4 regions of the Alkalihalobacillus phoenicis genome follow, and region 4 is predicted to be linked to each of the others. Evidence: riboswitches for the same ligand, from Rfam matches in the RefSeq annotation. Region 4 holds a riboswitch; each other region holds the start of a gene.
What was found. A riboswitch is a leader RNA that binds a small molecule or an ion and turns the genes downstream of it on or off. The one in region 4 is predicted to bind S-adenosylmethionine.

Region 1: another riboswitch for S-adenosylmethionine. It lies ahead of mtnK (S-methyl-5-thioribose kinase); the one in region 4 lies ahead of AA0017_RS19825 (methionine ABC transporter ATP-binding protein).
Region 2: another riboswitch for S-adenosylmethionine. It lies ahead of AA0017_RS07250 (methionine biosynthesis PLP-dependent protein); the one in region 4 lies ahead of AA0017_RS19825 (methionine ABC transporter ATP-binding protein).
Region 3: another riboswitch for S-adenosylmethionine. It lies ahead of AA0017_RS11640 (homoserine dehydrogenase); the one in region 4 lies ahead of AA0017_RS19825 (methionine ABC transporter ATP-binding protein).

Annotation. Positions count from the first base shown of each region.
Region 1 covers NZ_CP154853.1:1,382,329-1,390,371, reverse strand. Annotated here, with positions in the region: partial or broken gene AA0017_RS06585 (2-hydroxy-3-keto-5-methylthiopentenyl-1-phosphate phosphatase) at 1-43, opposite strand, end outside; gene AA0017_RS06580 (2,3-diketo-5-methylthiopentyl-1-phosphate enolase) at 40-1,242, opposite strand; SAM riboswitch class I at 1,349-1,452, opposite strand; SAM riboswitch class I at 1,749-1,851, shown strand; gene mtnK (S-methyl-5-thioribose kinase) at 1,932-3,149, shown strand; gene mtnA (S-methyl-5-thioribose-1-phosphate isomerase) at 3,146-4,201, shown strand; gene AA0017_RS06565 (GNAT family N-acetyltransferase) at 4,745-5,203, opposite strand; gene AA0017_RS06560 (GntR family transcriptional regulator) at 5,218-5,931, opposite strand; gene AA0017_RS06555 (sugar kinase) at 5,939-6,952, opposite strand; gene dagF (2-dehydro-3-deoxy-phosphogluconate aldolase) at 6,945-7,694, opposite strand; gene AA0017_RS06545 (DgaE family pyridoxal phosphate-dependent ammonia lyase) at 7,669-8,043, opposite strand, start outside.
Region 2 covers NZ_CP154853.1:1,518,383-1,526,425, forward strand. Annotated here, with positions in the region: gene AA0017_RS07230 (YpdA family putative bacillithiol disulfide reductase) at 1-899, shown strand, start outside; gene AA0017_RS07235 (asparaginase) at 965-1,933, opposite strand; gene prsW (glutamic-type intramembrane protease PrsW) at 2,060-2,707, shown strand; gene AA0017_RS07245 (hypothetical protein) at 2,716-2,889, shown strand; SAM riboswitch class I at 2,963-3,066, shown strand; gene AA0017_RS07250 (methionine biosynthesis PLP-dependent protein) at 3,178-4,308, shown strand; gene AA0017_RS07255 (bifunctional homocysteine S-methyltransferase/methylenetetrahydrofolate reductase) at 4,305-6,146, shown strand; gene metH (methionine synthase) at 6,178-8,043, shown strand, end outside.
Region 3 covers NZ_CP154853.1:2,417,606-2,425,648, reverse strand. Annotated here, with positions in the region: gene hisS (histidine--tRNA ligase) at 1-1,259, shown strand, start outside; gene aspS (aspartate--tRNA ligase) at 1,262-3,043, shown strand; SAM riboswitch class I at 3,111-3,226, shown strand; gene AA0017_RS11640 (homoserine dehydrogenase) at 3,305-4,534, shown strand; gene AA0017_RS11635 (hypothetical protein) at 4,505-4,807, opposite strand; RNA gene ssrS (6S RNA) at 4,973-5,153, shown strand; gene AA0017_RS11625 (MBL fold metallo-hydrolase) at 5,386-6,345, opposite strand; gene AA0017_RS11620 (ABC transporter substrate-binding protein) at 6,629-7,864, shown strand; gene AA0017_RS11615 (branched-chain amino acid ABC transporter permease) at 7,949-8,043, shown strand, end outside.
Region 4 covers NZ_CP154853.1:4,202,860-4,210,902, forward strand. Annotated here, with positions in the region: gene AA0017_RS19790 (MBL fold metallo-hydrolase) at 1-657, shown strand, start outside; gene AA0017_RS19795 (sulfurtransferase TusA family protein) at 682-912, shown strand; gene AA0017_RS19800 (sulfite exporter TauE/SafE family protein) at 968-1,750, shown strand; gene rluF (23S rRNA pseudouridine(2604) synthase RluF) at 1,941-2,648, opposite strand; gene AA0017_RS19810 (M20 family metallopeptidase) at 2,816-4,015, opposite strand; gene AA0017_RS19815 (MetQ/NlpA family ABC transporter substrate-binding protein) at 4,035-4,907, opposite strand; gene AA0017_RS19820 (methionine ABC transporter permease) at 4,956-5,618, opposite strand; gene AA0017_RS19825 (methionine ABC transporter ATP-binding protein) at 5,608-6,633, opposite strand; SAM riboswitch class I at 6,821-6,930, opposite strand; gene AA0017_RS19830 (malate:quinone oxidoreductase) at 7,272-8,043, shown strand, end outside.

The sequences.
Region 1 (8,043 bases), 2.1 Mb from region 4:
TAATCGTGCCATCGAAATCACAAAAGATAACCGGCTTCCTCATGGTTTTAAATAGCCCCATGCATCTATCGCTTTTTTCAATGCGTCACTATTCTCCGACACTTCTGGTAAACTCTTTCCTTCTAAAACTCCATCTATAGCATCACGGAATGCCCTACCACCGGCCGCTGCCCCATCTGGATGCCCGTGAATTCCTCCCCCAGCATTAATCACAATGTCGTGACCAAAGTCTTTGATGATCTTTTCTGTCATTCCGGCGTGAATCCCTGCTGATGGAACAGGAAAAGCTTGTTTATAAATGTTATCAACCACCTGGAGATTTTGAGTAATTGCATCTGTTTCTCCTTTATCTAAGGCAACACTACCGTATGGGGATGGAAAGAGGACTAAATCCGCTCCTGCCATTCTTAATAACTTCCCTAATAATAAGGAATAAGAAAATCCATAATTCGTAGATGCAGTCATCGCTCCACTGACAGCTGGATGTGCCAATATTGGGACATCGATATCTGGATCTTCTCGTAATGATTGTAAAACGTCTAATCCATAAGCAAAGACATTAAATAATAACGCAGGGGCCCCGAGATCAACTGCCTCTTTGGCTCTTTCCTTTAATTCAAACGTTCTTCCCGTTAGATTAACCGCATAAAGGGGACGATGACCAGTTGCTGCAGCCGCTTCCGTTATGGCCGCCAATCCGACTGGAACTCTTTCGACTAATGGTGTTAACTCATTTTCAAATAAAATCTCATCATCTTTAACAAAATCAACTCCTCCAAGAGCTTGGACGAGCATTTGTTCATGTAAAGAATCTAAGGAACGACCTATGGCCGCTTTAAAAATACTCATTAAAAGAGGACGATTTTGAACATCAACAATTTCACGAACACCTTCAATCCCATATCTCGGACCGGGAAAATAGGTTTTTAATTCAGGTGAAAAATCTAAATCGATTAATTTGACTTGACCATCTAATGAAAGTTTGCCAAAAGTTGTTGTTAATATAGCTGGTAAATCGGCACTGAAGTTCGCACTAGGATAAGTTATCGTAATAAGACCCTTATTATCGGGTAACTCCTTCACTCGTTCAACATAACCTTTATGAGCCTTTAATTGCTCTTTTTCAACACTCGGTAAGTTCGTCCAAGAGCCAACGGTTAACCCTAATGCAATTCCTTCTGCTTTTTTCTCTAGCTGTTCCTTTGTTCCATTTATTAGGTATGTCGCTGTTACATGACTCATTTAACATTTCCCTCTCTCTTATTCTCCTAATTCGAGCTTCTTTAAGTCGCAAATCATTCAAAAAACCTCTCCATATATATAGGGAGAGGTGAATCGTACATTCACTCTCTCATCTATCAATCTAATGACTGTAAGAATTAGCACCGTGTTTGTTATAAACCGGTTGCCGGGTTTCATAGGGCTCATCCCTCCACCTGCTCTTGATAAGAGATATTTGATTATCTGACCATTTTAGTCTGAAATATAAATTCCTTGTTCTATATAATGCCAGTAGCCCCACCAAATTGTCAATCTTTTTTTAATATTATTTTTTATTCAAAAATTTATTTTTTTGCCTTCGTTTATCATTTACTATTCTTATCAAGTTAACTTAGTAAGTGACCAAGCTCTGGTGTTCAACTTAGACCTTTTTATGTGTAAAAAAGAACTTGACGTTATCTATCTAAATCGATTATAGTTATTTTTAAGAATTCTTTTCTATATCTTTTGAAAATTCAATAAAATCACTCTTATCCTGAGTAGGTAGAGGGAATTGGCCCGATGACACCGCAGCAACCGACCTTATTGGCACGGTGCTACATCCAACAGACATTGTCTGGTAGATAAGAGAGGCGAATGTCTCACACCTATTCACCTCTTTCTGTCAATCAGAAAGAGGTTTTTATTATTTATTAAAGGAGCAATGCGTAATGACCGTTCAAACGAAAAAACAATATGAAGAATTAAATACGGAAACAGCCGTGTCTTATTTAATCAATCTTGGTCTTATTAAAACGGATGAAGAGACAGTTGTTTCCGAAATCGGAGACGGAAATTTAAACTATGTTTTCCATATTATCAGTCAAACAATAGGACGTTCATTTATTATCAAGCAGGCCCTCCCATACGCAAAAGTTGTTGGAGAAAGTTGGCCACTTACACTTGACCGTGCACGAATTGAAGCATCAGCCTTAAAAGAAGCCGCAAAAGTCGTACCCGAATTAGTTCCAACAGTCTTTCATACCGATGAAGAGTTAGCGCTGACCGTAATGGAGGATTTAAGTGAATTAACGATTTTAAGAACAGGATTAATTCAAGGAAATAAATATCCCCTTGTAGCCCAACATATTGGTACATACTTAGCACATACCCTTTTTACAACTTCAACATTTGGTTTAAATCAACAAGAAACGAAAAAATTTGCCGTTACTTATTCGAATCCTGAGTTATGTAAAATAACAGAAGATCTTGTATTCACTGACCCTTATTTCGATAGCGAAACGAATAATTTTGAGGAACATTTAGCACCTCAAGTGCATGAGCTATGGCAAGATAAAGAATTAAAAAAAGAAGTCGCAAAATTAAAATATCTTTTCTTAACAAAGTCTGAAACCTTAATCCATGGCGATTTACATACAGGGAGTATTTTTGTATCTGAAACAGAAACGAAAGTCATCGATCCTGAGTTTTCCTTCTATGGTCCGTTCGGTTTTGATATCGCCGCCTTTTTAGCCAATCTAATCATGAATTATATCGCTCAAGAAGGTCATCAAAAAGATCCTGAAAAGAAAGAAGATTTACAAAACTATTTACTTGATACAATCGAGAAAACATGGGATATTTTTTCTAATGAGTTTAAAAAGCTTTGGTTAGAAACATCCATTGAACCTTTTTCAAAATTAGAAGGTTATGTCGATGACGTATTAGCCGATATTTGGCAAGATACACTTGGTTTTACTGGTTGCAAAATGATTCGCCGGATGATCGGTTTAGCTCATGTCCATGATGTAGATAGCATCGAATCCGCCGAAATTCGTTTACGTGTACAAACAAGTATCATTGACCTTGGTCGTAAACTCATAGTAGAGAGAAAACAAATTGAGGGAGCTTTAAAACTTGTCTCAAATGTGGAGGGAGCCTACCAATGACCGTACAATCCGTTGAATGGAAAAATGATTCCATCGTCATTCTTGATCAGCAGCAACTTCCTCATGAAATCGTTTATGAACACTTAACAACGATTGAACATGTATGGGAGAGCATTACCTATTTAAAAGTAAGAGGAGCACCTGCGATAGGCATCGTCGCTGCTTTTGGATTAGCTTTATGGGCCCGTTCCAAACAATCCAATCAACTTGAACTCTTTTTAGATGAATTTGAAAAACAAAGAGACTATTTGGCAAGCAGCAGGCCAACAGCAGTCAATCTTTTTTGGGCGATTGATCGTATGGTTAAAACAGTAAAAAAAGCTCATAGTGTTGTAGAAGCAAAAGATTTAGCCGTTGCAGAAGCGATTGCGATTCAAAAAGAAGATGCAGAAACATGCCGAAGTATCGGTGAAAATGGTTTATCGTTACTAAAAAATGGCGATACCGTGATGACAATCTGTAATGCAGGAGCTATTGCCACGGCAAAATATGGCACAGCCCTTGCTCCGTTTTATTTAGCAAAGGAACAAAATTTGACATTAAAAGCATTTGCTTGTGAAACAAGGCCCGTCTTACAAGGCTCTCGTTTAACGGCTTGGGAATTGCAGCAACTAGGTGTTGATGTGACCCTCATTACGGATAGTATGGCCGCCCATACATTAAAAACGAAGGAAATCAATGCCGTAATCGTAGGGGCAGACCGAATTGCGGCAAACGGAGATACTGCGAACAAAATTGGAACATATGGTTTAGCATTACTCGCAAAAGCTCATGACATTCCTTTTTACGTCGCCGCACCTTTTTCGACCATCGATCTTGAAACATTAACTGGTGATGATATCCCAATTGAAGAAAGAGCCGCTGAGGAAATTACTCACCTCCAAGGAAAAGCAATTGCTCCAGCTGCTACTCAAGTATTTAATCCGGCCTTTGATGTCACACCATCAGAATTAATTACCGGGATTATTACCGAATATGGCGTCGTCAGAGGAGATTATCAAACGGAACTAACGAACTTATATTCCAGTGAGATTGAGACGATAAAAGTTTAATAAACTTGTAAATGAAGTGACGATACTAGCGTAACATCCCATAGTATCGCCACTTTTTTTCGTATACAGCACTTATTTATGTGACGCGCCCTTCTTTTTCTATCCATATTTCGTGTCGTCTATTATGCTTTATGACGTGCTCCCTCCCTCCTCTCTCATATTTCGCGTCGTATTTCATGGTTTGCGACGTGCTCCCTCTCTCCCTTCTCATATTCCGTGTCGTATATTATGCTTTATGACGTGCTCCCTCCCTCCTCTCTCATATTTCGTGTCGTATATTATGCTTTATGACGTGCTCCCTCCCTCCTTTCACATATTCCACGTCGTATCTCATGCTTTACGACTCGCTCCCTCTCTCCTTCTACATATTCCGCGTCGTATATCATGCTTTATGACGTGCTCCCTGCCTCCTCTCTCATATCCGGTGTCGTATACCGCGTTTTACGATTCACTCCTCATATCCAAGCTTTCCGATCAAAAAACGATAAGAAGATAAATCTCTTCTTACCGTTTATACAAATATGCTTAATCTTCTTATATTCCCTACCTTAGCATACCAACATAGATGCCATTATTTGAACCTGGTATTTCAATAGCCCCTACAGCTTTTTTATAAAATTCAACGGGCCCAGCTCCACCAATAATAGCATAAGCATAGCCCATCCGCTTCATTTCATCTAGACTTTGAATAAGCAATTGCAAACCAATCCCTCGTCCCCGTTCTGATTCCGCGACACCGGTTGGTCCAAAAAAATTTAAAGTTGTTACATTAAAACAAGCAAATCCAATAATATTTTGTCCCTCTACCGCGATAAAGCAAGAAGACGGAGTTTGAGATAACGCAACATCGACCTCACTTGCCCATTGTTCTGAGAAATTGGTCCTGACCCAATCCATGACAATATGTTTTTCAGGGGGTAATGGTTTACGAATCTTCCAGGTTTGGCTGTTTGATTGTTCAAGCTTTGGTAATGAATAAAGTGGAACTAATAAATCTCCCATTTTCGCCTCCAAATTTATGCATCGTAATTCACAACGTACAATTGTAAATTCGTATTATAATAACCTTCACTAAATTCAGTCACTTCACCATTTTCATCCATTGAATATCTTAATCTTTTTAATAATGGAGTATCGATAACAATTTCCAATAATTCAGCAATATGAGGTGATGATTGGCAGACGGCAAATTCATCTCGGAATTTATCTAAAACAAGCTCATGCTCAGCTAATAATTCATAAAGGGATTGATCGTTTAAATCATCCTCATCAAAGTCTGCTAACTCAATCGATAAAAAGTGAGTGAAATGAATATATGGCGTATTATTTAAATAATATAATCGCTCTACTCTTACACATTCTTTACCAAATAGTCGATATGGTTCTGAACCCATTTCATTTTGAACAATTTCTGATTTTAAAACCTTTTTCTTTATTTTATGCCCTTTTTCAACTAAAACCTCCGTAAAACGTTTCCCTTTTGAAAGTTTTGAGGCAGAAGTGTTACGAATAACCTTAGTTCCTTTTCCACTCTTTTTTTCTAAATATCCTTCTTGTACAAGTTCTTTAATCGCATTTCGTACCGTAATTTTACTTACATCAAACTCTTCTTCTAATTGAATTTCTGAAGGGATATTCTCGCCAATTGGGTATACACCATGTAAAATACGATCCTTAATCACATTCCTAATTTGTAAATATAACGGTCCTTTTTTTCTACTAATATTCATTTCTTCTCTACCTTTCTACATCGCCCACCGATTCTGACATGATTTGAAAAATATCATATTCAGAAGACATCGGCGTATCACCAACTATTGAATGTGCAATCATCCCTGCTGTAGTTGCAAAAGCAACGGTCTTATCTGGTGAAAAACCTTTATAATATCCGTGGATAATCCCACTCGTAAAGGCGTCGCCACTTCCAATTCTGTCATGAACAGCAAACGTTAATGTTTTGGAAAAAGACATCGATTGCTCTAAGTACATAAACCCAGTCAAGGAGTGGTTATTATCTCCATGTATCTCTCGATGCGTACCTGCAATTAATTCAATGTCATACAGAGCGGCCACTTTTGGTATTAATTCACATAGTTGTTCTTTCCGTTCGGAGTGATTTGTTTCCATTCCTAAAATGGAGATAGCATCTCTTTCATTCATCATAACAAGATCCGCTAAAGAAAGCATCTTTTCATAGTATCTTTTTGCCTTTTTATATCCATTTTCACCCCATAATGAAGCTCGGTAATTGCAATCAAAGATAACTTTTCCCCCCGCATTTTTCATAGCCGTTGCTAAAAGGATAACTTGTTCTCTAACTTGTTCATTCATGGCTAATGTAATCCCACAAAAATGAAGCACGTCGACTTCGTTTACAATGTTCTCAAAATCATAATCTTCCATTCTTCCTTTGTTGAACGAACTATCAAGTCGATTTGTATAAGTAACACGACTTGGTCGTACTCCAAAGCCTTTTTCTAAAAAGTAGATTCCTAGATAGTCTCCCCCTCTGACGACATATTGAGTTTGAATACCAAGTTTTTGGATAGAGGACTTAGCGGCTTCGCCAACTGCATTCAAAGGCAATTTCGAAACAAGGAAACCATGATGCCCAAAATTAGTTAAAGCTGATACAACATTAACTCCAGTACCGGAGAAAGACATTTCTAAATGGTTAGCTTGTTTTAACAGTTGCAGATCCGGTGTTTGCAAGCGCATCATCACTTCACCAAAAGCCGCTACTTTAATCATGCTCGGCAACCACCCTTTTAGTTATCTCTAACAATTTCTTCACATCTTCCACATTCGTTTTTCCTGTGTTTGGATCAATAATAGAAGAATACACATGTGGAATGACTTTTTCTACTTTCTCTTCTAAAGCAATTGATAAAATCTCTTCATAATTATTTAAATCAATTCCTCCCGTTGGTTCAAGGTATAATCTTTCTTTGGCACATGCTTTTGCAACGGCCCGAAATTCTTCCTTAGTAGACAATCCTTTCATCGGGAAATATTTTAATGCCTGGCCACCCATATCTTTCACTAGTGCAATCGCTGCTTCAACAGGAACGATCGCCTTCTCGCTTGCTGCCGCACTATGAAGTCCCGTCGATATATTCACATACCCAACTTTTCCCGTTGGTGAAACAAGGCTATTGATCCAACTCTGTTCACATAGATTAGCAGATGTTATACCTACCGCAGAAAAAACTTGATTAATATGGCTTCCCCCATACTGTTTGACTATTTCAGCGACAACAGCTGCTTGACGATTATCACCCGCTCCTAAGCCAATTGAAACCGCATCATCAATGGCCTCCCCATATTTTTTCATGTCAATAACCGCTTCTTCAATCGTTGGATAGTTTTTGGAAAGCACCCCTACCACGACAAATCCAGCTGCAGCATCAAAAACTTCTTTCGCATTTTCAATATTATTCGCTAGTACATTTAGGGCTACACGCTCTTTATAAAATCGTTTCTTTATTTTCACACTTATTTCCCCCTAAAATCTCACTCAATCGCTCTACTAAAACAGCCACATCATTTTCTTGAAAGGAGCGTGGATCTAAATCAAAAAAACCTTGTTTCGCTCCATAATCACGGGTGTAAATGGCTACTTCTCCATTTTTTAATTGATCGACGACTTCAACTGCTGTTAAATCACTTTCCTCAGAATTTACTTTTACTCTCGCTCTATAAATCGCTCTCCCCGCTTCATCTTGTACGATGCTTACAGATACACCAGTTAATTTGCTTAGAGCTAATAACGGTTGCAAACTTTCTTTTTCTTCATTGCTACTGTCTGTTTTATTTTTATACTCACTTAACGCTTGTAATAA
Region 2 (8,043 bases), 2.2 Mb from region 4:
AAGAAGCAGGCTTTGACCCACTCATTATTGAAAAAGAAAACATTGTCAATACGATCTATCGTTTTCCAACACACCAGATGTTTTTTAGTACGAGTGAACGCTTAGAAATTGGAGATGTCGCCTTTGTAACCGAAGAGCGAAAACCAAAAAGAAATCAAGCCTTATCATATTACCGTGATGTCGTTAGAAGAAAAAAACTACGGATTCATTCTTTTGAAAAAGTGAAATCGGTTGATAAAATAGGTCATTCTTTTAAAATCGTGACGGAAAAAGATCAATACGAAGCAGCATATGTCATCATTGCGACTGGATATTATGATTCACCTAACTATTTACATGTTCCGGGTGAAAACTCGGCACATGTTTTTCATTATTTCAAGGAAGCTCATCCTTTCTTTGGCAAGGATGTCGTCGTTATTGGTGGTAAAAACTCAGCGGTAGATGCGACACTTGAATTAGAAAAAGCGGGTGCCAATGTGACGGTTTTATATCGTGGACTTGAATATTCTTCTAGTGTCAAACCGTGGATATTACCTGAATATGATGCACTTGTTAGAAATGAAATGATTGCCCATCACTTTGGAGCAGAAGTCGTCGAAATAACAAAAGAAGAAGTGATTTATTCGGTTGAAGGTGAAATAAAACGAGCAAAAGCTGATTTTGTGTTTGCGATGACTGGATATCATCCAGACCATGCATTTTTGAAACATGTTGGGGTCGTGGTGGATGACGAGAGTGGAAGGCCGCAATTTGATGTAGAGACAATGGAAACGAATGTTGAAGGATTATATATTGCAGGTGTTATAGCAGCAGGAAATAACGCAAATGAAATTTTTATTGAAAATGGTCGTTTCCATGGGGACAACATCGTTCAGTCCATTTTAGCTAAGGAATTATAGTATTCAATTTAATAAAAAACAGCCTCGACGATTTTGATATCGTCGAGGCTTAAATACGAGCTTTCTCATTTTAAAAACAGATTTTGCAATTCTGTTTGATTACTTGTTAATTCTAGTGCGACCATTAATTTTAAACGAGCCTTTTGGCCGTTTAATCCGTTCGTAAAGAGGACACCTAGTTCTTTTAAACGTTTGCCGCCACCTTCATAACCATAAACATCTTGAACAATGCCACTATAACAACGGGATACGAGAATAACTGGAATGCCACGGTCGATCGTATCTTTTAGTGCAGGAACGATGGCTGGTGGGACGTTGCCTTGGCCAAATGCCTCAATGACAAGTCCATCAATTCCGGATTGAGTTATGGCGTCAATGATATTTGCTTGCATTCCCGCATACGTTTTCATCAGAATAACTTTTTTGGTAAGTCTCTCCACATTGTAGCTTTCTCGTTGTGATAAAGTATGGTGGAAGCTGACGGTTTGTTTTGTAATGATGCCAATAGGTCCATATTGTGGGCTTTGAAAGGTCGCTATATTACTAGAATGGGTTTTTGTGACGTTTTTGGCTGTATGAATCTCGTCATTGAAAACAACTAGTACGCCTTTATTAATGGCTTGTTCGCTAGCGGCTGTTTTGACGGCTGCAATCAGATTATGTGGACCATCTGAACCTAATTCATTACTCGAACGCATTGCACCGGTGACGATGACTGGAATTTCCCAATTTAAAAGCAAGTCTAATAAATAAGCTGTTTCCTCTAAAGTGTCTGTCCCATGTGTGACTACGACTCCTGTAAAATGTTCGTCTCTTACTCGCTTTTTGATACGATTTGCCAGTTCAAGCATTAAAGATGGCGTCATATGAGGAGATGGGATGTTTAAATAGTCATCATTTTCAATATCGGCAATACTTGTTAGCGATTCAATAGTGGAATATAATGGATTAGAATCAAATGGGGTAACAGCACCACTATCATCTTCTTGCATAGCAATCGTTCCACCTGTATGTATGATTAAGATTTTTTTCATTTAAGCTCACCTCTGTTCATTCATTTCAGCTCATGTTACGATTATATTATAACGTGTATTGAAGCTTGTTCCTAACGTTTTATTTTTCAAAGTTGATGTAAATTTGAGAGAAGGGTCGGACCTATATTGTTTGCAGTTCTAACAGCGGCAATTGCACCTGGAATGGCACTCTTATCCTATTTTTACTTACGCCATCAATATTCTCAAGATATTAATGGATTGGTTTTACGTTCATTTGTTATAGGAGCCATTTTAGTTTTTCCAGTTATGGTTTTGCAATATGCATTTGTAGTGGAAGGTTTTTTTACGGATCCTATATCAAAATCTGTGATTTTATATGGGTTTTTTGAAGAATTTTTTAAGTGGTTTTTATTATTTTTTATCGTTTATCAGCATGCGAAATTTAAACGACATTATGATGGGATTATTTTTGGGGTAGCGATTTCACTTGGTTTTGCTTCGGTAGAAAATGTTTTTTACCTTTTAGCTTATGGTGTTGAAACGGCTCTTGGAAGAGCATTATTACCTGTTACGAGTCATTCTCTCTTTGGTGTTATTATGGGCTATTATCTGGGGAAGTCTAAAATGGAAAGCGAGAACAAAGGGTCTTATTTATTAATGGCCCTCTTAGTGCCAGTCGCTCTTCATAGTCTTTATGATCTTATTCTTAATTTAGTCAGTATGTATTTTTTAATCGCGATTATACCTTTTATGATTTTGTTATGGTGGTTTGCCCTACATAAAGTTAAATTAGCGAACCAATTAGATCGCTAAGGGAAGGGGTGTTCTTTCTGGAAGATATTCGTTATTTAGTGACGATTCGTTGTTTTCAATGTGGTGAAAAATTTATTTTAAGAGGAAAGAGAACAGAAAAAGGGCAATATGAAACGGGTTTTAAACGATGTGTATGTGGAAATGAGTCAAGCCTTCATATTGATGCGACACCAGAAAAATAAAAAACACTTGCAAAAATGTTTGAATTATTGTAATTTTAGTTCAATACAAAAAATGAAAATTTGAATATGGAGTTTCTTATCAAGAGAGATGGAGGGAATGGCCCGAAGAAGTCTCAGCAACCAGCCGAAATGGGTCAGGTGCTAAATCCATCAAGCATGATGCTTGAAAGATAAGGAGGAGTTCGTCGATTTTATTTTTTATCACACCTTCTTCTTAATTGGAAGAAGGTGTTTTCATTATATTTGCTAAAGACATCCAATGACAATAATAGAGTGGGGGAAACATAGATGACAAAAAATAAAAATTTAGAAACTACTTTAGCACAGATTGGCAACCGATTAGATGACCGAACAGGGACGATTAACACACCGATTTATCTGTCAACAGCTTATCGTCATACAGGAATTGGTGAGTCGACGGGGTATGATTATGCGAGAACGGGTAATCCAACGCGAGAAGTGGTTGAGAATGCAATTGCGACTTTAGAAGAAGGGGATCGCGGTTTTGCATGTAGTTCTGGAATGGTAGCCATTCAAACCGTTTTCTCCATTTTTGAACAAGGTGATGAAATTGTCGCTGCGAAGGATTTATATGGCGGTACATATCGACTGTTTGAGCAAGGCTGGCGCAAATGGGGAATCTCTTTTGCCTATGCTGATCCGAGAAATATTAGAGAAGTGGAATCAGTCATTACAGAAAAAACGAAGGCGATCTTTATCGAAACGCCAACCAATCCACTCATGCAGGAAGCATCTATTTCTGAGTTGGCCACACTTGCTAAAAAATACGACCTCTTATTAATTGTCGATAACACCTTTTATACACCACTTTTGCAGCAACCGTTAGTGGAAGGGGCTGATATCGTCATTCATAGTGCTTCTAAATATTTAGGTGGACATAATGATTTGATTGCCGGTCTTATCGCTGCTAAAGGGGAAGAGCTTTGTGAGAAAATTTTTTACTATCATAATGGGATCGGCGGAATTTTACCTGCATTCGATTCTTGGTTATTGATTCGTGGCATGAAAACATTAGCTTTAAGAATGGAAAGACATGAAGAAAATGCAAAAGCAATCGTTAGTTTTTTAGAAAATCATCAAGCTGTCACAGATGTTTTGTACCCTGGTAAAGGTGGAATGCTCTCCTTTCGAATTTTAGAAGAGGAAATGGTCAATCCATTTTTACAGCAATTAAAGCTCGTTTCCTTTGCAGAAAGTCTTGGTGGAGTTGAGAGTTTGATGACGTATCCGGCGACACAAACTCATATGGATATTCCAGAGGAGATTCGAATCGCAAATGGTGTGTGTAATCGATTATTACGTTTTTCAGTTGGGATTGAAAAAGTAGAAGATTTAATATTTGATCTAGAGCAAGCATTTGAGGCTGTTCTTAAGTTAGAAGAGGGGGAGAGAGTTTGAATTTAATTGAGAAATTACAAAACAATCTTCTTGTTGGTGACGGAGCGATGGGAACTATCCTCTATGAACAAGGAATTGATCAATGTTTTGAAGAGATTAATTTGTTACATCCTGAAAAAATTGAGGCTGTACACCAAGCTTATATTGCGGCTGGAGCGAATGTGATTCAAACGAATACGTATGCGGCCAATCGATTGAAGTTAGAAAAATACGGATTAGAAGATAAAGTGCGAGCATTGAATAAAGCAGGTGTCCAGATTGCGAGCGAAGTAGCGAGTGATGAGATTTATGTGCTCGGCACAGTAGGAGGAATACGTCGTTATAAAAATGAGGAATGGACGTTAGCAGAAATTAAATCCGCCTTTTTTGAACAAATGACAGAGCTTCTAAAAGAGGGGGTTGATGGATTATTACTTGAGACGTTTTATGACCTTGAGGAAGCATTAATGGCCACTCAGCTTGCGAGAAAGTTAACCGATCAAGTACTTGTTGTCAATGTTTCTTTAGGCGAGGTCGGGGTGATGCAAGGAGGGGTTCCACTAGAAAAAGCTTTTCAGCAATTAATTGAAGCAGGTGCAAATGTTGTTGGGTTAAACTGCAGGATGGGTCCGTTTCATATGTTAAAATCGATCGAGACGGTTTCTTTACCAAAAGGTGCTTATTTAGCTGTTTATCCGAACGCGAGTTTACCAGATTTCCGTGATGGGCGCTATTATTATCAATCGAATTCAGATTATTTCGCCGATATGGGTGAGAAGTTTATTGAACAAGGTGTGCGTTTAATTGGCGGGTGCTGCGGGACTACTCCAGAGCAAATTAAAGCATTTGCCGAAGTAGCTAAATTGAATAAACCAGTGAACGAAAAAAAGGTCAAATCCATTTTAAAAGTTGATTCGAGACAAAACCATGCACGTCCAACGAGAGAAACATTGCCTGATATTGTCAAAAAACGTTCATCAATCATCGTAGAATTAGACCCACCAAAACGTCTGTCGATTGAGAAGTTTATGAAAGGGGCAAAGGCATTAACTGATGCAGGTGTTGATGCAGTGACATTGGCTGATAATTCGTTAGCCTCTCCTCGTGTTGATAATATGGCTTTAGGTTCCTTAATGAAAGCTCAATATACAACGAGACCACTCGTCCATGTGACTTGTCGAGACCGGAACTTAATAGGGTTGCAATCACATTTAATGGGTTTACATGCTTTAGGTATTCAAGACCTATTAGCGATAACTGGTGATCCGACCAAAATAGGTGACTTTCCTGGAGCAACCTCCGTTTATGATATGACTTCGTTTCAATTAATTTCGATGATCAAACAATTAAATGAGGGCATTTCATTTTCTGGTAAGGACTTAGGTCAAAAAGCGAATTTTTCAGTTGGAGCGGCTTTTAATCCAAATGTTCGTCATTTAGAAAAAGCTGTGGCTCGAATGGAGAAAAAGGTTGAAAGTGGTGCGGACTATTTTATGACGCAGCCGATCTATAACGAAAAACAAATTGAGGAGCTAGCTAAATTAACTAAGCATATTGAGCAGCCAATTTATATTGGAATTATGCCCTTAACAGGTTCAAGAAATGCAGAATTTTTGCATAATGAAGTTCCAGGAATTAAATTAACCGATTCGATTCGAGAAACGATGAAAAAATGTGAAGATGATAAGGAACAGTCGGCGCAAGAAGGGTTAACTATTGCGAAAACATTAATTGATGCGACCCTTGATCATTTTAATGGCATCTATTTAATTACGCCGTTTTTAAGATATGAGATGTCGGTTGAATTGACCCAATATATTCAAGAGAAGCAACAGCAAAAAGAAACAACATTACAATAATTGAATGTGTACGGAATCGAGGAGAATGTAGATGACAAAATCACTATTTGAAATACAACTAGAACGTCGAATCCTCATTATGGACGGAGCAATGGGGACGATGCTCCAGCAAGCAGAACTAACAGCAGAGGATTTTGGTGGAGACGAATATGAAGGGTGTAACGAATATTTAAATGAAACAGCCCCACATGTAATTGAAAAAATTCATTATGATTATTTAAAGGCTGGAGCTGATATTATTGAAACGAATTCCTTTGGTTCAACGGATCTCGTTTTAGATGATTATGACCTCGGTTTTAAAGCGGAAGAATTAAGTTATCAAGCCGCAGCAATTGCCAAAAAAGTAGCGGATCAATTTTCAACGGTTGAGTGGCCAAGATTTGTTGCTGGGGCAATGGGGCCGACAACAAAATCATTATCGGTTACAGGCGGCACGACTTTTGAAGCGTTAATTGATTCTTATTTTATCCAAGCGAGAGGTTTAATCAGAGGTGGCTCCGATCTCATCTTATTAGAAACGAGTCAAGACATGCGTAATGTCAAAGCGGCCTTTATTGGGATTGAAAAGGCTTTTAAAGAATTAGCCGTTAAACTTCCTTTAATGGTATCGGGTACGATTGAACCGATGGGCACGACGCTTGCGGGACAAAATATTGAGGCTTTTTATTTATCACTTGAACATATGAAGCCGGTCGTTGTTGGGTTGAACTGTGCAACCGGTCCAGAATTTATGCGTGACCATATTCGTTCTTTATCAGAGCTATCGACAGGATACGTCAGTTGTTACCCGAATGCGGGGTTACCTGATGAAGAAGGCCATTATCATGAATCACCAGAATCACTTGCGAAAAAATTAGCAGGATTTGCTGAAAAGGGCTGGCTAAATGTTGTCGGCGGTTGTTGTGGAACGACACCGACTCATATTCAGCAACTGCGTTCAGTGCTTTTAAAATATGAACCAAGAAAATTAAATGATGGTCATGCCCATGCGGTTTCTGGGATTGAACCGCTCCTTTATGATGATAGTATGCGTCCACTTTTTGTTGGAGAGCGAACAAATGTTATTGGGTCAAGGAAATTTAAACGATTAATTGCTGAAGGAAAATATGAGGAAGCTTCTGAAATTGCTCGTGCCCAAGTGAAACGTGGGGCTCATGTCATTGATGTTTGTTTAGCGGACCCAGATCGTGAAGAAAAAGAGGATGTAGAGGAATTCCTTAAGTTCTTAGTGAATAAAGTGAAGGTTCCTCTTATGATTGATTCGACCGATGAAGAAGTGATTGAAACGGCCCTTACTTATTCTCAAGGGAAAGCAATTATAAATTCAATTAACTTAGAGGACGGGGAAGAACGTTTTGAAAAAATTGCTCCATTGGTACACAAGTACGGAGCAGCAGTTGTCGTTGGAACGATTGACGAAGAAGGAATGGCTGTTTCAGCAAAGCGCAAACTTGAAGTGGCCATACGTTCCCATCAGCTTTTAGTTGAAAAGTACGGGCTTAACCCGAAAGACATTATTTTTGACCCACTCGTTTTTCCAGTCGGTACAGGGGACGAGCAATATATTGGTTCCGCAGAAGCGACTGTAGAAGGAATCAAATTAATTAAAGAAGCACTACCCGATTGTTTAACGATTCTTGGTGTGAGTAATGTTTCGTTTGGTTTACCACCTGTTGGTCGGGAAGTATTAAATGCGGTTTACTTATATCACTGTACACAAGCAGGGTTAGACTACGCGATTGTCAATACAGAGAAGCTTGAACGGTATGCTTCGATTTCAGAAGAAGAAAAAGACATGGCGAAACAGCTTTTATTTGAGACAACAGATGAAACGTTAGCGACTTTTACCGCCTTTTATCGTGGGAAAAAGGCCGAGAAAAAAGTGGAAATCTCTAAC
Region 3 (8,043 bases), 1.8 Mb from region 4:
GAACACAGGACATTTTGCCAGGCGATATTGAAATTTGGCAACATATCGAGGAAACGGCAAAAAAAGTGTGTGAACGTTATAATTATCAAGAAATTAGAACACCAATCTTTGAACATACGGAATTATTCCAAAGAGGTGTAGGGGATACGACAGACATCGTCCAAAAAGAAATGTATACGTTCACGGATCGGGGAGAGCGTAATTTGACTCTACGACCTGAGGGAACTGCTGGAGTTGTTCGTTCATTTGTAGAAAATAAATTATACGGTCAAGCAAATCAACCAACAAAATTATATTATACAGGCCCCATGTTTCGTTATGAACGACCGCAAGCAGGTCGGATGCGTCAATTTGTTCAATTTGGGGTTGAGGCTTTAGGGAGTGCTGACCCAGCGATTGATGCAGAGGTTTTAAGCTTGGTGATGAGAATTTATAAAGAACTTGGTGTTTCGAATTTAAAGCTTGTGGTGAATAGTCTAGGGGATTCAGAGAGTCGTACAGCGCACCGTCAAGCATTAATCGATCATTTTAAACCGAGCATTTCTGAATTTTGCTCAGATTGCCAAGGTCGATTAGAGAAAAATCCATTGAGAATTTTAGATTGTAAAAAGGATGCGGCTAACCCGTTGATGGATTCAGCCCCGTCGATTTTAGATTATTTAAATGAAGAATCAAGTCAATATTTTGAACAAGTCAAAAGCTATTTAGATGCGATTGAACTTCCTTATGAAGTCGATCCAACGTTAGTACGTGGTCTTGATTACTATAACCATACGGCTTTTGAATTAATGGCTGAAGGTGAAGGATTTGGAGCGATTACGACCCTTTGTGGAGGTGGACGCTATAATGGGCTTGTAGAAAGCTTAGGTGGCCCGTCTACACCAGGAATTGGCTTTGCCTTTAGTATCGAGCGTTTAATTATGGCATTAAAAGGCCAAAACAAAGTACCAGAAGTAGCCCAAAAGCTTGATTGTTATCTTGTCACATTAGGTGATAAGGCAAAGCTAAAATCAGTTGAACTGTTAGAACAATTACGAGCTGCTGGTATTAAAGTGGATAAGGATTATTTAGATAAAAAGATGAAGGCACAATTTAAAGCGGCTGACCGTTTGCAAGCAGCTTTCACCGCTGTACTTGGGGATGATGAATTAGCTAATAACATCATTAATGTGAAAAATATGGAAACCGGCGCTCAAGAACAAGTAGAATTAGACAAACTAACTTTATATATAGAGAAACATATTCAGGGAGGAAAATAGAGATGACTGTACGCACACATAGTGGCACTATTGATGAAACAAAAGTAGGAGAGAAGGTTTTACTTAGAGGCTGGGTTCAAAAACGTCGTGACTTAGGGCAGGTAGTTTTCCTTGATATTCGCGATTGTTCTGGACTCGTTCAAGTTGTATTCAGTCAAGAAATTAACAGTGAGGCACTTGCGATTGCTGAACGTGCTCGTAATGAATATGTACTTGAAGTGGAAGGAACTGTTGTTGCGAGAAATGAAAATACGATTAATGAAAAGATTGCAACAGGCAAAATTGAAGTGCATGCACAAAGTGTTCAAATTTTAAATGCATCAAAATCACTACCATTTCAAATTGAAGCAAACACAGACGCTTCTGAGGACATCCGTTTAAAATATCGTTACCTTGACCTACGTCGTCCAGACATGCAAGAAACATTTAAACTACGTCACCAAACGACAAAATTGATTCGTAACTTTTTAGATGAACAAACATTTATGGAAATCGAAACACCGATGCTGACTAAAAGCACACCTGAAGGAGCTCGTGACTATTTAGTTCCTAGTCGTGTTCATCCTGGTGAGTTTTACGCATTGCCACAATCACCGCAAATTTTTAAACAGCTATTAATGGTGTCCGGTTTTGAGCGTTATTATCAAATTGTTCGCTGTTTCCGTGACGAGGATTTACGTGCAGACCGTCAGCCAGAATTTACACAAATTGATATTGAAACTTCATTTATGGATAAAGAAGAATTGCTAGCGATAACAGAAACAATGATGGCGAAAGTCATGAAAGAAGTGAAAGGTTTGGACGTGACGTTACCATTCCCTCGTTTAACGTATGACGATGCAATGAATCGTTATGGATTAGATAAACCAGACACGCGCTTTGGGATGGAGTTAATTGATTTAACAGAAGCATTAAAGGACACGGAATTTAAAGTGTTTAAATCTGCTTTAACAACTGGTGGAACGGTTAAAGGACTTAATCTTGAAGGTGGAGCGGATAAGTTTTCGCGTAAAGAAATTGATGCTTTAACGGACTTTGTTAAACAATATGGAGCAAAAGGTCTTGCTTGGTTAAAAGTAGAAGAAGAAGGATTAAAAGGACCAATTGCTAAATTCTTTACGGATGAACAGACTTCAGCATTAATGGAAACGATGAATGCGAAAGTCGGCGATTTATTATTTTTTGGGGCAGATAAAAAACAAGTTGTGTTCGATAGTTTAGGTGCACTTCGTTTAAAATTTGGTAAGCAGTTTAACTTAATTGATGAATCAAAATACAACTTCCTATGGGTAGTCGACTTCCCACTTGTTGAATTTGATGAAGATGCGAAACGTTTTGTTGCACTTCACCATCCGTTCACAAGCCCGAAAAAAGAAGACATGGAATTGCTTGCGACAGACCCAGCAAATGTCCGTGCCGATGCTTATGATTTAGTATTGAATGGTTATGAGTTAGGTGGAGGTTCACAACGTATTTATCAACGTGATGTCCAAGAAAAAATGTTTAATGCTCTTGGGTTTACACCAGAAGGGGCAAAAGAAGAGTTCGGATTCTTATTAGAAGCGTTTGAATATGGAACACCTCCACATGGTGGAATTGCTCTTGGGTTAGACCGATTTGTTATGCTGCTTGCAGGGCGTCATAATTTACGTGATACGATTGCCTTCCCGAAAACAGCTAGTGCAAGTGACTTATTAACAAATGCTCCAAGTCATGTAAGTCTTGAGCAGTTACTTGATCTAAATTTATCTGTGATTGCGAAAAAAACGGAAAAGGTACTTTAGGGAAAAATTGGATTGACAAACTAAATTCTTTTCCTTTATAATCGTAATAACTTTAAAACGACAATTAAACTTATCTAGAGTGGCGGAGGGGACTGACCCGAAGAAGCCCGGCAACCTATTTGCGTGCCAAGCAAATAAAGGTGCTACATTCAGCAGGATGCTAGTCATTCTGAAAGATAAGAAAAGGCCAAAAAAACCTTTCCTTATTGGAAAGGTTTTTTTACTTATTAAGCGAGTATTTGTGAGAGAGGGGCCAGGAAGATGAAAATAGGGTTAATTGGTTTTGGCACAGTAGGAAAAGGAGTTGCAGACCGAATTGAGGCGACAAGAGAACAACTACAAGCAAAATTTGGTCAGGAGATTACAATCGAAGGAATTTTGATTAAAAATAGAAATCAGTACGTAGAGAATGAACATGCCACAGTGATAACAAATGATTGGACTGAATTTTGCCAAAAATGTGATTATGACATTATTTTTGAAGCGATTGGTGGACTTGAACCGGCCTTCTCCTATACGGAATATTTTTTAGAAAAAGGGACACCTGTGATTACCGCGAATAAACAACTTGTAGCTGAATACGGGGAACTTTTAGAAGATATTGCGACACGAAATCAGACTTATTACGGTTATGAAGCCGCTGTTGCAGGAGGAATTCCAATTATTAATGTGATAAAAGGATTACTAACAACGACACTTGTCACAAAAGTGAGTGGAATCTTGAACGGGACAACGAATTATATTTTGACAGAAATGAAAGAAAAAGGCTTGTCCTTTGCAGAGGCACTAAAGGCGGCTCAAGAGCTTGGTTACGCTGAAAGTGACCCGACCGATGATATAGAAGGGTATGATGCTTCATATAAAATTCGAATTTTAGCAAAATGTTGTTTCGGGTTTTGGATCAACCGTGAGAATGTGACAAGAAGAGGAATGGATGAGATGAAAGATTGGCAAATAGAATTAGCGGAACGGCTTGGTTTAACATTAAAAATAGTCGGGGAAGCAACGTTGTTTTCGGGTGAAATAAAGGCCGAAGTAGCTCCTGTTTTTTTTACAGAAGAAGAGGCGTTTTCAAAAATTTCTGGGGTGACTAACGCAGTTAAAGTACAAGGGCCAACAATTGGGGAATTAACCTTTACTGGACCAGGTGCTGGAAAGGAAGCCACGGCAAATAGCATGATTGAGGATTTTCTTTTTCATACCGATTTTCGAGGACATAGAAGCGGCTGGAATGGCTCTCCTGTATTAGAGGTTAGAGAAGATAGTACATCACTTGTTTTTAATTCTAATCCGACTGACCTTCAAATCGAGGAGTTACTCCATCCAGAAGCTAAAATTATTTACAGAGAAAAAAGTCCAGATGGAGAGACAGTTATCGTGACAGGGCAACCTGAATTCAAACATGAGTCGGTTCAGGTGATCAAAATAGAAGGCTCACTTGATAATATTCATATGAATCGCTCACTCGAACTCAGCCGTCTCACTTCTTAATTTTTTAAATACATCAATAAATAAATGAGGTTCTGAACGAATATGGAAGGTCCGTACACCTTGTGTTGTGTGTAAATATAAATAACCGATCGCCTTCTCTTCTTTTAATCGGTAGGAAATATCTAAAATCGATTTAATCGGAAATCGTTCATTTTTTGCGATAATGGAGTCCTTATTTATCAGGAGATCAAAGGAGGTTTCAACGATTTTTTTTTCGATTAAACCAATCTCTTGTTTAATTTGAATACATCGTTGCTTGGCTAGTGGTTCCATCTCTTCATTCACTTCCTTAGAATTAAAATAGGTTGAATCTTCCTTGTTTTGCTAATAATACTGTACCATAGCAAAAGCAAGTGTTCCAAATAGGATAATAGTTTGAATATTAAAAAAATCATTGAATGAATGGAGCTTGCGCTGTATAATAAGCATTAAGAAACAGAAATCCTGTGATGTTCGTTATCTTTAAACGTTTTGAGCCAACGTTTTTTGATCGGGAGCATATATGTTGCTTTTTGGATTACAAGCCTAAACGATTAGGACTTAAGAAGAAAAGCACAGGGCACCCACCTGCTGGAGCAGGTTCAAAGCTTTAGTTGAATACGGCATACACGGGATTTCTGTCCTACATAATGATGATAGAGATATAAGCTATCTTTTTTGGGAGGAATAGTACCAAAATGGGATAGTTTTTTTGTTTGCGGATTGTTGGGCAAGTCTTGAAAGTCTCGAAATATGAACAAGCACAAGAAGTTACATAGCTTCATGTGCTTTTTTAATTGGTGAAAAATGGAGCTGGAATTATTCGCTGGCATTTTTATGTCTCTTTTGGACGAGCTATTAATTTTTGTGCCTTATCCATTTTGAATAAAATAGTTCCAAACACCATTTTGTTTCTTTTTAACGACTTGATCGTTATTCTCTAAATAATCTAAGTGCCCAATGATTTCAGACATTACGAGTGAAAACTGGGAGGAGTAGCGGTGCTCATACATCTCTAAGGCAAGGGCATTTCCGGTGTTCACTCCTACTTTTATATATTCTAATAATCTATTTGCTTTTTGGTCGATTCCAGTGATACGTTGCCTAATAAGGTCATGCGGGTTCGTAATTATTGAGCCATGACCAGAGTAAACCTTTTTTAAAGGCAACTGCAAACATTTTTCTAAAGAATGTTTATGCTCGACAAGCGTCAGTATCTTCTCTCCGTCTAAATTAGGCTCAACAATCGCATTACTCGATATATGCTCAATTAATAAATCTCCTCCAAATAATACTTCCTCATCCCTTTTATAAAAAGCGACTTGATCCGGAGAGTGTCCAGGAAAATCAATAACTTCAAACCCTTCATATTGATCTGGCATCCGAGTTAAATCTGCTTGAATGGCATTTGCTTGGTTTTTGACAAGGGACTCTTTTAAATAGCTCACTTGGTTTTCTCCAGCTAAACCACAACCCATTTCTTGATAAAGTTCTTTAAAGAATTGAATACGGCGTTGCAAAAAACGAGGCTCTCTTTTTAATCTTGGAAAAGCTTCAGGATGAACATAAATAGGAATGGCATTCGTTTTAGCAATATAATTAACCAACCCAACATGATCGATATGGTGATGGGTTAAAAGAATAGCTGTTAGATCGTTCAATGAAAAGCCATACTGATGTAAATTCTTTTCAAAATGTTCAACAAAACTGGGAGCATTAAAGCCTGCATCAATAAGTAAGAGTGAACGTTCTGTTTTCACAAGGTAGAAATTAATCGATTTTAAATTGGATGGATGTTTTATTTCAATTGGAAAAATTTGATATTTTTTCATTGTACCTCCTTTTTTTTAGCGGGTAATTCATTATGTAATAAACACGAAAATTTATTATTCGTAATGATTCAAAATAGGAAAAATACAGAAAATACTTATCTTTTATAGTAAAGGACAACTTAATAAAAATCAATTTAAGAAATAAATGTTTTATTTTTGCAACGAAAGTTTAAAAAAGCTATTGAAATTCAGAATGTTTAGATATATTATAAAATTCAGATACAGAACTTTAATCAAGACTTGATTTTTGAAAGCGTATTCATGAAAAGGGAGGATTTTAATAATGAAAAAGTCACCGATTTTATTTGTCACAATGTTTCTTTTGGTATTCTTTCTAATGGCCTGTGGTAATAGTGCAATTCAAAGTACTGGTTCTTCGAATGAACAGCCAAGTAATAATGGTTCAAATGAAGAAACGGATGAGCAAGAAGTTGTTAAGATTGGAAGTATTTTACCTTTCTCGGGTGTCTACGCTTCGCTTGGAAAGGATTTATCTGATGGAATGAAACTGTATTTTGATGAAGTAGATTGGGAAGCTGCGGGTGTGAAGATTGAAATGATTGAGGAGGACACGGAAGCAGATCCTCAAGTAGCTTTAAGAAGGCTACGAAAATTAATGGATCAAGATCAGATTGATATATTGACAGGTGCGGTTAGTACAGCAGTCGCTTATGCGGTCCGTGATGAAGTAGATTCAAATCAGTTACCATATTTGGCTTCTCATGCGGGGGGGAATGATTTAACAAGAGCTCAAAGAAGTGATTATATTTGGCGCTCTTCGTTTTCCTCATGGCAAATAGGTCATTCAATGGGGGCATGGGCTTACGAGAATATTGGTGAAAAGATTTATATGGCTGCTGCGGATTATGCATTTGGGCGCGAAGTATCGGCTGCATTTAAAGAGGCTTATGAAGCGGCCGGGGGTGAAATCGTTGGTGAAGTGTATCCGCCACTAGGGAATAATGATTATGCCTCTTATTTAACAACGATTGGTTCAGCGGAAGCAGATGGAGTTTATGGATTTTTTGCAGGAAGTGATGCGGTGCGATTTGTTCAACAATATGAACAATACGGTTTAAAGGAACGTTTTCCTTTAATTGGTTCAGGTTGGCTTGTTGCTGAAGATTTACGAGAGTCGATTGGAATGGCAGCTGAAGGGGCTTTTGTCTCTACTTTTTGGGACTACAATTTAGAAACAGCAGAAAACCAAGAGTTTGTGACAGCTTATGAAGAAGCTTATGACCGTCGACCAACCATTGAATCATTAGAAGGCTATGATGCAGCAAGGATCATTGTTGAAGCTATAACGGCTCTTGATGGTGATGTAAAAGATCCAGACAAAATCGTTGAGGCAATTTCAGAAGTTGAATTTGTTAGCCCACGAGGACCAATCAAGTTTGATCAGGACACTCATCACATTATTCAAAACCTTTATATTACGGAAACAGTAGTCGAGGGCGACAGAACAGAAAATAAAATATTGGAAACCGTGGAGTCTGTCCAAGATCCGGGGGAATAAGTGTTCAAAATGGTAGTATCGGTGGGGGCGAGTCTTGCCCCCAGCTAGTAAATGCTTGATCAATAGATAGAGAGGGGTATTGATGTGGATATTATCGGAGCACAGTTAGTGAATGGATTATCATACGGACTGTTGTTATTTATTATTACTTGTGGACTTTCCTTGGTTTTTGGAATATT
Region 4 (8,043 bases):
GCCAAAGAAAAGGGTGTGACCATTTCCTATGTGCTTGATACACATTTACACGCAGATCATATTTCGGGCGGTCGGACGATTGCAGAGCAGACAGGAGCGAGCTATTGGCTTCCAAGTAAAGATGCTACAGAAGTAACGTTCCCTTTTACTCGACTTGAGGAAGGGAAGCAAATCCAGATTGGTGCTTCTGCGATTAGTATTCATCCACTGTATACACCTGGTCATACGATTGGATCGACTTCCTTTATCATTGATAATGCGTACTTGTTAACAGGAGATATTTTATTCATTGATTCGATCGGGCGACCGGACTTGGCAGGGAAAGCAGAAGATTGGGTAGGAGATTTAAGAAGCTCTCTTTATGAAAAGTATCATGCTCTTTCATCTGACTTAATCGTTCTGCCTGCCCATTTTATGATGATTGATGAATTAAATGAAGATGGAAGTGTGGCAGAAAAGCTAGGGGTTCTATTCGAAAGGAATCACGGACTAAATGTAGAAGATGAAAAGACATTTCGCTCTCTGGTAACCGAGCAGTTACCGCAGCATCCGAATGCTTATCAAGAAATTCGGGAAACCAATATGGGGAAAAAAGCACCAAATGAAGAGGAACAGCGTGAAATGGAAATGGGCCCAAATCGTTGTGCCATTAGATAAAAACAATAAGAAGGAGTTTTTGAAATGAATGCAAACAAAGTACTAGATGTAAAAGGTATGGCATGTCCGCTGCCAATTGTTAAAACAAAAAAGGAAATGAAAGCATTACATGTTGGCGATATTTTGGAGGTGCAAGCGACGGATCAAGGCGCATTAAAAGATTTTGAAGCTTGGGCCAAAGCTACAGGTCACGAGTTACTACAAACAAAAGAAGACGGTGGTGTGTTCACGTTCTATATTAAGAAAGGCGAATGATTGACGGTGAGAAGGGGGCGGGATATTGCCTCTTTTGGTCAATAGGGGGATAAACATGGATATATATTTTGTCATCACGATTTTCCTCATTGGCTTTTTCGGGTCTTTTCTTTCTGGGATGGTCGGGGTGGGGGGAGCAATTATCAAGTACCCTATGCTTCTCTTTATCCCTCCATTATTAGGATTTGCCGCATTCACAGCACATGAGGTTTCTGGAATTAGTGCCGTTCAGGTCTTTTTTGCCACCATAGCTGGTGTATGGGCATACAGAGGAACAGGCTATATACACCGAAAATTAGTGGTGTATATGGGGACAAGTATTTTAATTGGGAGTTTTATAGGTGCGTTCGCTTCAACCCTTTTTTCGGGAAGCTCAGTGAATGTCGTTTATGCTATTCTTGCTACGATTGCTGTTATAGTGATGTTTTTACCAAAAAAGCAATTACCGGTTCAGTCAGGAGAACAGATATCTTTTAATCGCGTTCTCGCATCTGGTTTGTCATTTATCGTAGGGGTTGCCTCAGGTGTTGTTGGGGCAGCGGGTTCATTTCTGTTAGTACCTATGATGTTGACGGTTTTTAAACTACCAACACGAGTGACGATTGCGACTTCTCTAGCCGTTACGTTTATTTCTTCTATCGGGGCTACTGTTGGGAAAGTAGTGACTAACCAAGTGCTCTATGGTCCAGCTATTGTCATGATTATCGCCAGTGTCATGGCATCACCTCTAGGAGCGAAACTTGGGCAAAGAATGAATACAAAGGTTTTACAATCGATTTTGGCGATACTCATTTTAGGTACATCCATTCAAATTTGGTTTGATATACTTAAACCTTAAGTTCTGAGGTGAAAAAAGTAGATGTTTTCCGGAGCGGTGAATAAAACATGATCCACTATGATTTCAATAAATAGAACGAAAGAGGTAGGGACAAAACTACCTAAAAAAGAGTTGGATGACTAGAAATTAAAGTCATCCAACTCTTCTTATTCAAACGCCAATCCTATCTAAACTCAAAGTTCCGTCATTTTTACCATTCTTTTGGCTCATAGTTTAATTCTCTAAATAATTGAGTTCGCTCTTTTTTGGACAAATCTTTCCATTGTCCAGGAGGGAGGTTACCTAAATGAATATTCATGATACGCGTTCTTTGTAATCGGTAAACGTCGTATCCAAGTTCAGCACACATGCGGCGGATTTGACGATTTAGTCCTTGTGTTAAAATGATTTGAAAATCAAATTTTGATAATTGAACGACTTCACAAGGAAGTGTTTTCGTCCCTAATATTTTGACACCCTCTGACATCCTTTTTAAAAATTCAGGAGTAATGGGCCTGTCTACGGAAACGATATATTCTTTTTCATGCTTATTTTCAGAACGTAGAATTTCGTTAACAATGTCGCCATCATTCGTAAGCAGTATTAAGCCCTCTGAATCTTTATCCAAGCGTCCAATGTTAAATACTCTTAATGGATGATTAACTAAATCAACAATATTTCCCTTTACCCCTTTTTCTGTTGTACTAGTAATACCTACAGGTTTATTTAAGGCAATATAAACATTATTCCTCGCTACTCGAATTTGATTTCCGTCTACTCGTACGTCGTCGCCAGGTTCAACTTGACTACCTATCGTTGCACGCTTTCCATTAATTGTAACTCTCCCAGCAGTAATTAATTTATCAGCACCTCGTCTGGATGCTTTTCCAGATTCACTTATGAATTTATTTATACGCATATTGACACACCCTTAATCAGATGATTGTTTTATTATAGATACTAACTATACTTTATTTTAAGGATGAATCACAAACTTTTATGAACGATATTTAGAAGAAGTTAATTAGCTCTAGGTGATACAGGGAAAAAGCTGAAACGATTTGACACCATTTCAGCTTTTTTCCTTTATTCTTTTGCAGTAAGGGCTCGATCGTATTCCTTTTTCACTCGGTGTAGAAGTTCGGAATCGGTTAGCAAACGGTAACCAGTAGAGGCAAGTGATTTCGCCCCGGTGATTAGAGCTTGATTGCCTTGCTCTGATTTAGCGGCTTCTCTGAACTCGACCGTATGGCCAACGAGATCATCTGGACCAATTTTAATATAGCCGTGGGCAGTTGGTACTTCATAGCTAATGTTTCCAGCATCTGTGGAGCCTTTGCTTTTACGTTTTTCTGTATGCACGGTTTCGCCGAGTGCTTCGAGTGCTTCGTGCAAAGTTTGATCCAACACGGAATTAAGGACAAAATCTTTTACTTCATTTTGGAAACGTTCAATTTTTACCGTTGCTCCTGTAGCTAATGCAGCACCTTCAGCGATAGCACGGACTTTTGTTGATACTTCCTCCGTCTTACTCCATGTTTCAGCTCGAATATAAAAACGGGCTGAGGCGTATTCTGGAATAATGTTTGGTGCATCGCCACCGTGTGTAATAATGCCGTGGATACGGACATCGGATGGTAACTGTTGGCGTAGGGCATTGATACCATTAAACAATTGGATGACAGCATCCAGTGCATTGATTCCTTTTTCTGGTGAACCGGCTGCATGTGCAGGTTTTCCGAAAAAATGAAATTCGAGTGGGTCAACGGCAAGGGTTTCACCAGTTAAGGCTGTTTTTCCTGAAGGATGGAGCATAAGGGCAACATCTACATCTTTCAAATAGCCATGTTTGACAAAACTTCCTTTTGCACTCCCGTTTGGTCCACCTTCTTCGGCTGGTGTGCCTAATACGGCGACACGGCCACCAATTTCAGGTAAGGCTTCTGCAAGGGCAATACCAGCAGCCACACTCGTTGTACCAATAATGTTGTGACCGCAAGCATGGCCGATTCCAGGTAGGGCATCATATTCGGCCAGAAAAGCGACAGTTGGCCCGTCTTGTCCGCTATCCTTTACTGCATAAAAGGATGTTTCATGTCCTGCAACAGCTGTTGTGACCTCAAAACCTGCCTTTTCTAAAATCTCAACATGTTTCCCGCTAGCATACACTTCTTGATTTCCTATTTCAGGGTTTGCATGAATGTCTTGACTCGTTTTAATGTAAAGCTCACGGTTATTTTCAACGGATTGAAATAGTACGTCTTTCAAGTAGTTTGTAACGCTCATTGTAACTCCCCCTCAAAGTTTATTTTTTTAAATCTTCAAAAGCAGCATCTAATTGTTCTTGCGTTAATTTCACAAGGATTGATCCGCCGTTTGTGTCCTCTTTGATCGCTTGTTCAATATCCGCTTCTTGGTAAAGCTCAACAACACGTTTATAAGTTTCGTTCTCTTTATTTTCAGCACTTGTTGCAATGATGTTAACGTAAGGGTGGATCTCGTCATTATCTTCATCTTCTTTCAAAATCGGATCATCAGCTGGTGATAGTCCTGCTTGACCCGCAACTCCATTATTTATGATAGAACCAGCAACGTCCGGTAGAACACGTGGAGTTTGTTGAGCTGTCATTGCGATGATTTCCAAGTTCAATTTATTTTCCGTAATTTTTGAAGGATCCCCAAACATCCCAAAATCATCTGCCAGTTTAATTAAATCGGTACTTTCCAAGAGACGGAGTGCTCGAGCTTGGTTAGAAGGATCATCTGGGATCGCAATTTTATCACCCTCTTTAAGTTCGGAAATGTCTTCAATCTTTTCTGAGTACAGACCCATAGGTGCAAACATTGTCGAACCAATTGGTAAAATGTCTTCACCACTTTCTTTGACATATTGTCCAAGGAACGCGATATGTTGGAAAGCGTTAATGTCAATTTCTCCATGTGCTAACGCATTGTTCGGCAAGGTATAATCGGCAAATTCAATGAGTTCAATTTCAATTCCTTCTTTAGCGGCTTTCTCTTTTAAAATCGGCCACTGAGCACCGTCTGAACCATTTACCCCAATTTTCACTTTGATGGGTTCATCATCACTACTATCTGCACCACTCGTATTACTACCACAAGCAGCAAGCACTAAAACAGTTAATATAGTCAAACATAAAATCGAAAATTTCTTCATTTCAAAACAACTCCTCATAATTTAAATTTCTTTATTTTTTGGCGTAGATTAACGACGCATAATTTTTTTCGAAAGGGTATTTCCAATCCATTGGGCCACTTGTACCAAGATAATCAAAATTAAAACCGTTACTAGCATGACACTTCCATCGAATCGTTGGTAGCCGTAAGTCATTGCGATATGTCCAAGACCACCACCACCGACTGTTCCAGCAACGGCTGAGAAATCGATGAGCATGACTGTTACGAAAGTAAGGCCTAAAACGAGCGGTCCGAGTGCTTCAGGAATCAAAACAGTGAAAATGATGCGAAGCGGGCTAGCACCCATCGCTTGTGCGGCTTCAATGACACCAGGATCAATGCTGACTAAGTTGTTTTCGACGACTCGGGCAATCGTAAAGCTTGCGACAATGGTCATTGGAAAGATAGCTGCTGCCGTTCCGATTGTCGTCCCCATTACTAGTCTAGTAAGTTGCGAGATGGCAACTAAGAAGATGATAAATGGAATGGGGCGAATAATATTAATGATGATATTTAATACTTGAAAGACGATTTTATTTTCTAAAATATTATTTTCTCTCGTGACAAAGAGAAGCAGTCCAAACGTGATTCCAATGATGGAGCCAAAAATGAGAGTGGCGATGACCATGATGAGTGTTTCCCCAGTACCTTCTAATATTCGGGGCCAAAAAGTGGTCCAATCAACATTCATGTTCTGTTACCTCCTCAAGTTCCACGATAGATTTTAGTGTATTTAATACGTTTTGAATCGCTGTCTGTTCTCCAATAAAGGAGATGATTAAGTTTCCAAACAGCTTTTCTTGTAGCTCTCGCACTGAACCGTAGACGATATTAAAATCAACACCGTGTTCTTTAGTAACTGTTGATAGAACGGGCTCATTGGAAACATCTCCTTTAAAGATGATTCGATACAATTTCCCACCACCTCGTGTTCGCCACTTTTCTAAAATAGTTTTAGATGGTAAGTCTTGTTGAACCGATTGAATGAATCGCTGGGTTGTTGGATGTTGTGGATCAGTGAACGTATCAAACACACTTCCAGCTTCAATGACTTCTCCGTTTTCCATAATCGCTACTTTGTCACAAATCGATTGGATAACATGCATTTCATGGGTGATTAATAAAATCGTGATCCCAAAATCTCGGTTTACTTTTTTTAACAACTTTAAAATCTCAGCAGTCGTTTCTGGATCGAGTGCAGAAGTTGCTTCATCACAGATAAGAATATCTGGTGAAGTGGCAAGAGCTCTTGCGATACCGACTCGTTGTTTTTGTCCGCCCGACAGTTGATCGGGGAAATCTTTTGCTTTATCGGCAAGTCCAACAAAATTCAATAATTCTGTTACACGTTCATTGACTTCTTTTTTGGGAACACCAGCCAATTTCAATGGGTAGGCAATGTTCCCAGCTACTGTACGTGAGTTAAATAAGTTAAAGTTTTGAAAAATCATCCCAATATTACGTCGTCTTGTTCGTAAGTCCTTAGAAGATAGCTTACTGACATCTATATCTTGGATAAAAACAGTGCCAGAAGTGGGACGTTCAAGCATGTTTACTAAGCGAAGTAGTGTGCTTTTTCCTGCTCCGCTGAAGCCAATAATTCCGAAGATTTCCCCTTTGTTAATCGATAGGGAAACATTCTTAACGGCATGGACTTCTCGTTTTCCGAGAATAAAAGTCTTGGAAACATCAATAAATTCAATCATGTGTTGACCTCCTGAAGAGTTCTTCAATTCTTTGTAGACAATGATGCATCCATCGAACTTTCTAAACTAGATTCGAAAATGAACAACCTATTTTATAACAACACCTAATAAAAATACCCAACAAAAAAATCCCTCCTTTTCTCAAAAAATAAGAAAAAGAAGGATTCTATAAAAAGAAACGATCTTTTTCTCATCTTTCAAATGCCTAAGCATTTGTAGGAGTTGGCACAGTTTTCTAATATAGAATCTGTTGCCGAGACGTCATAGGGCCTTTCCCTCGATCTCTCTTGATAAGAAAATGATGTATAGCTATTCAATTGTTACAAGAATTAATTTTTATCTTAGAGGGATTGTGTGAAAAAGTCAACAAAAATTTAAAAATAAGATGACGATGATATAGACTAAGCCATTTTTCTCATTTGGCTATGGGTTTGTTCCCATGTATTGAAAATATATAATAAACATACCGCATATTACTTCTGTATTTACAAACTTTTACTCTGTGTAAAAACGCAAGAAATATTTTAAATTTCTAACAATAGTGATACAATATGATTAGGTAATTAATCTAGAAATGATGTGGGACACCTAGTGTTTTACATTCTTTCTGCGAATTTTAACGTATAAGGAAGGAAAACATGACGAACAAACAAAATACAACGGACGTTATATTAATTGGTGCCGGAGTCATGAGTGCGACTTTGGGGATACTTCTGAAAGAATTAGTACCGGATTGGAAAATAACAGTATTTGAGAAGCTTTCAAACGCAGGAGAGGAAAGCTCTAATGAATGGAATAATGCAGGAACAGGGCATGCAGCACTGTGTGAGCTTAATTACACGAGTGAAAATCCGGATGGATCTGTCGACATTAGCAAAGCGATAAAAATTAATGAACAGTTTCAAGTTTCTATGCAGTTTTGGTCTAATCTTGTTAATCATAATCTGATTCAGAATCCAGAGGATTTTATCAGATTATTGCCTCATATGAGTTTAGTACAAGAGCAACAAAATGTGGATTTTTTAAAGAGACGTTTTAAAGCGCTTTCAGAAAATCCTTTATTTAAGGGAATGGAATTTTCTGATGATGCGGAAAAGCTGATGGAATGGATTCCGCTTATTATGAATGACCGTCCATCGGATGAAGTGATCGCGGCCACAAAAATTGATTCTGGAACAGATGTCAATTTTGGAGCTTTAACGCGTAAGATGTTTGATCAATTAGAGAAGCAAAGTGTCGAGATGAACTATAAACATAGTGTCACAGATATAAAACGTACGAGCGATGGCTTGTGGGAATTAAAAGTACGGAATCATGAAAGCGGTTCTCTTGACCGTCATACAGCCAAATTTGTCTTTATCGGTGGCGGCGGAGGAAGCCTGCATTTATTACAAAAATCGGGTATTCCTG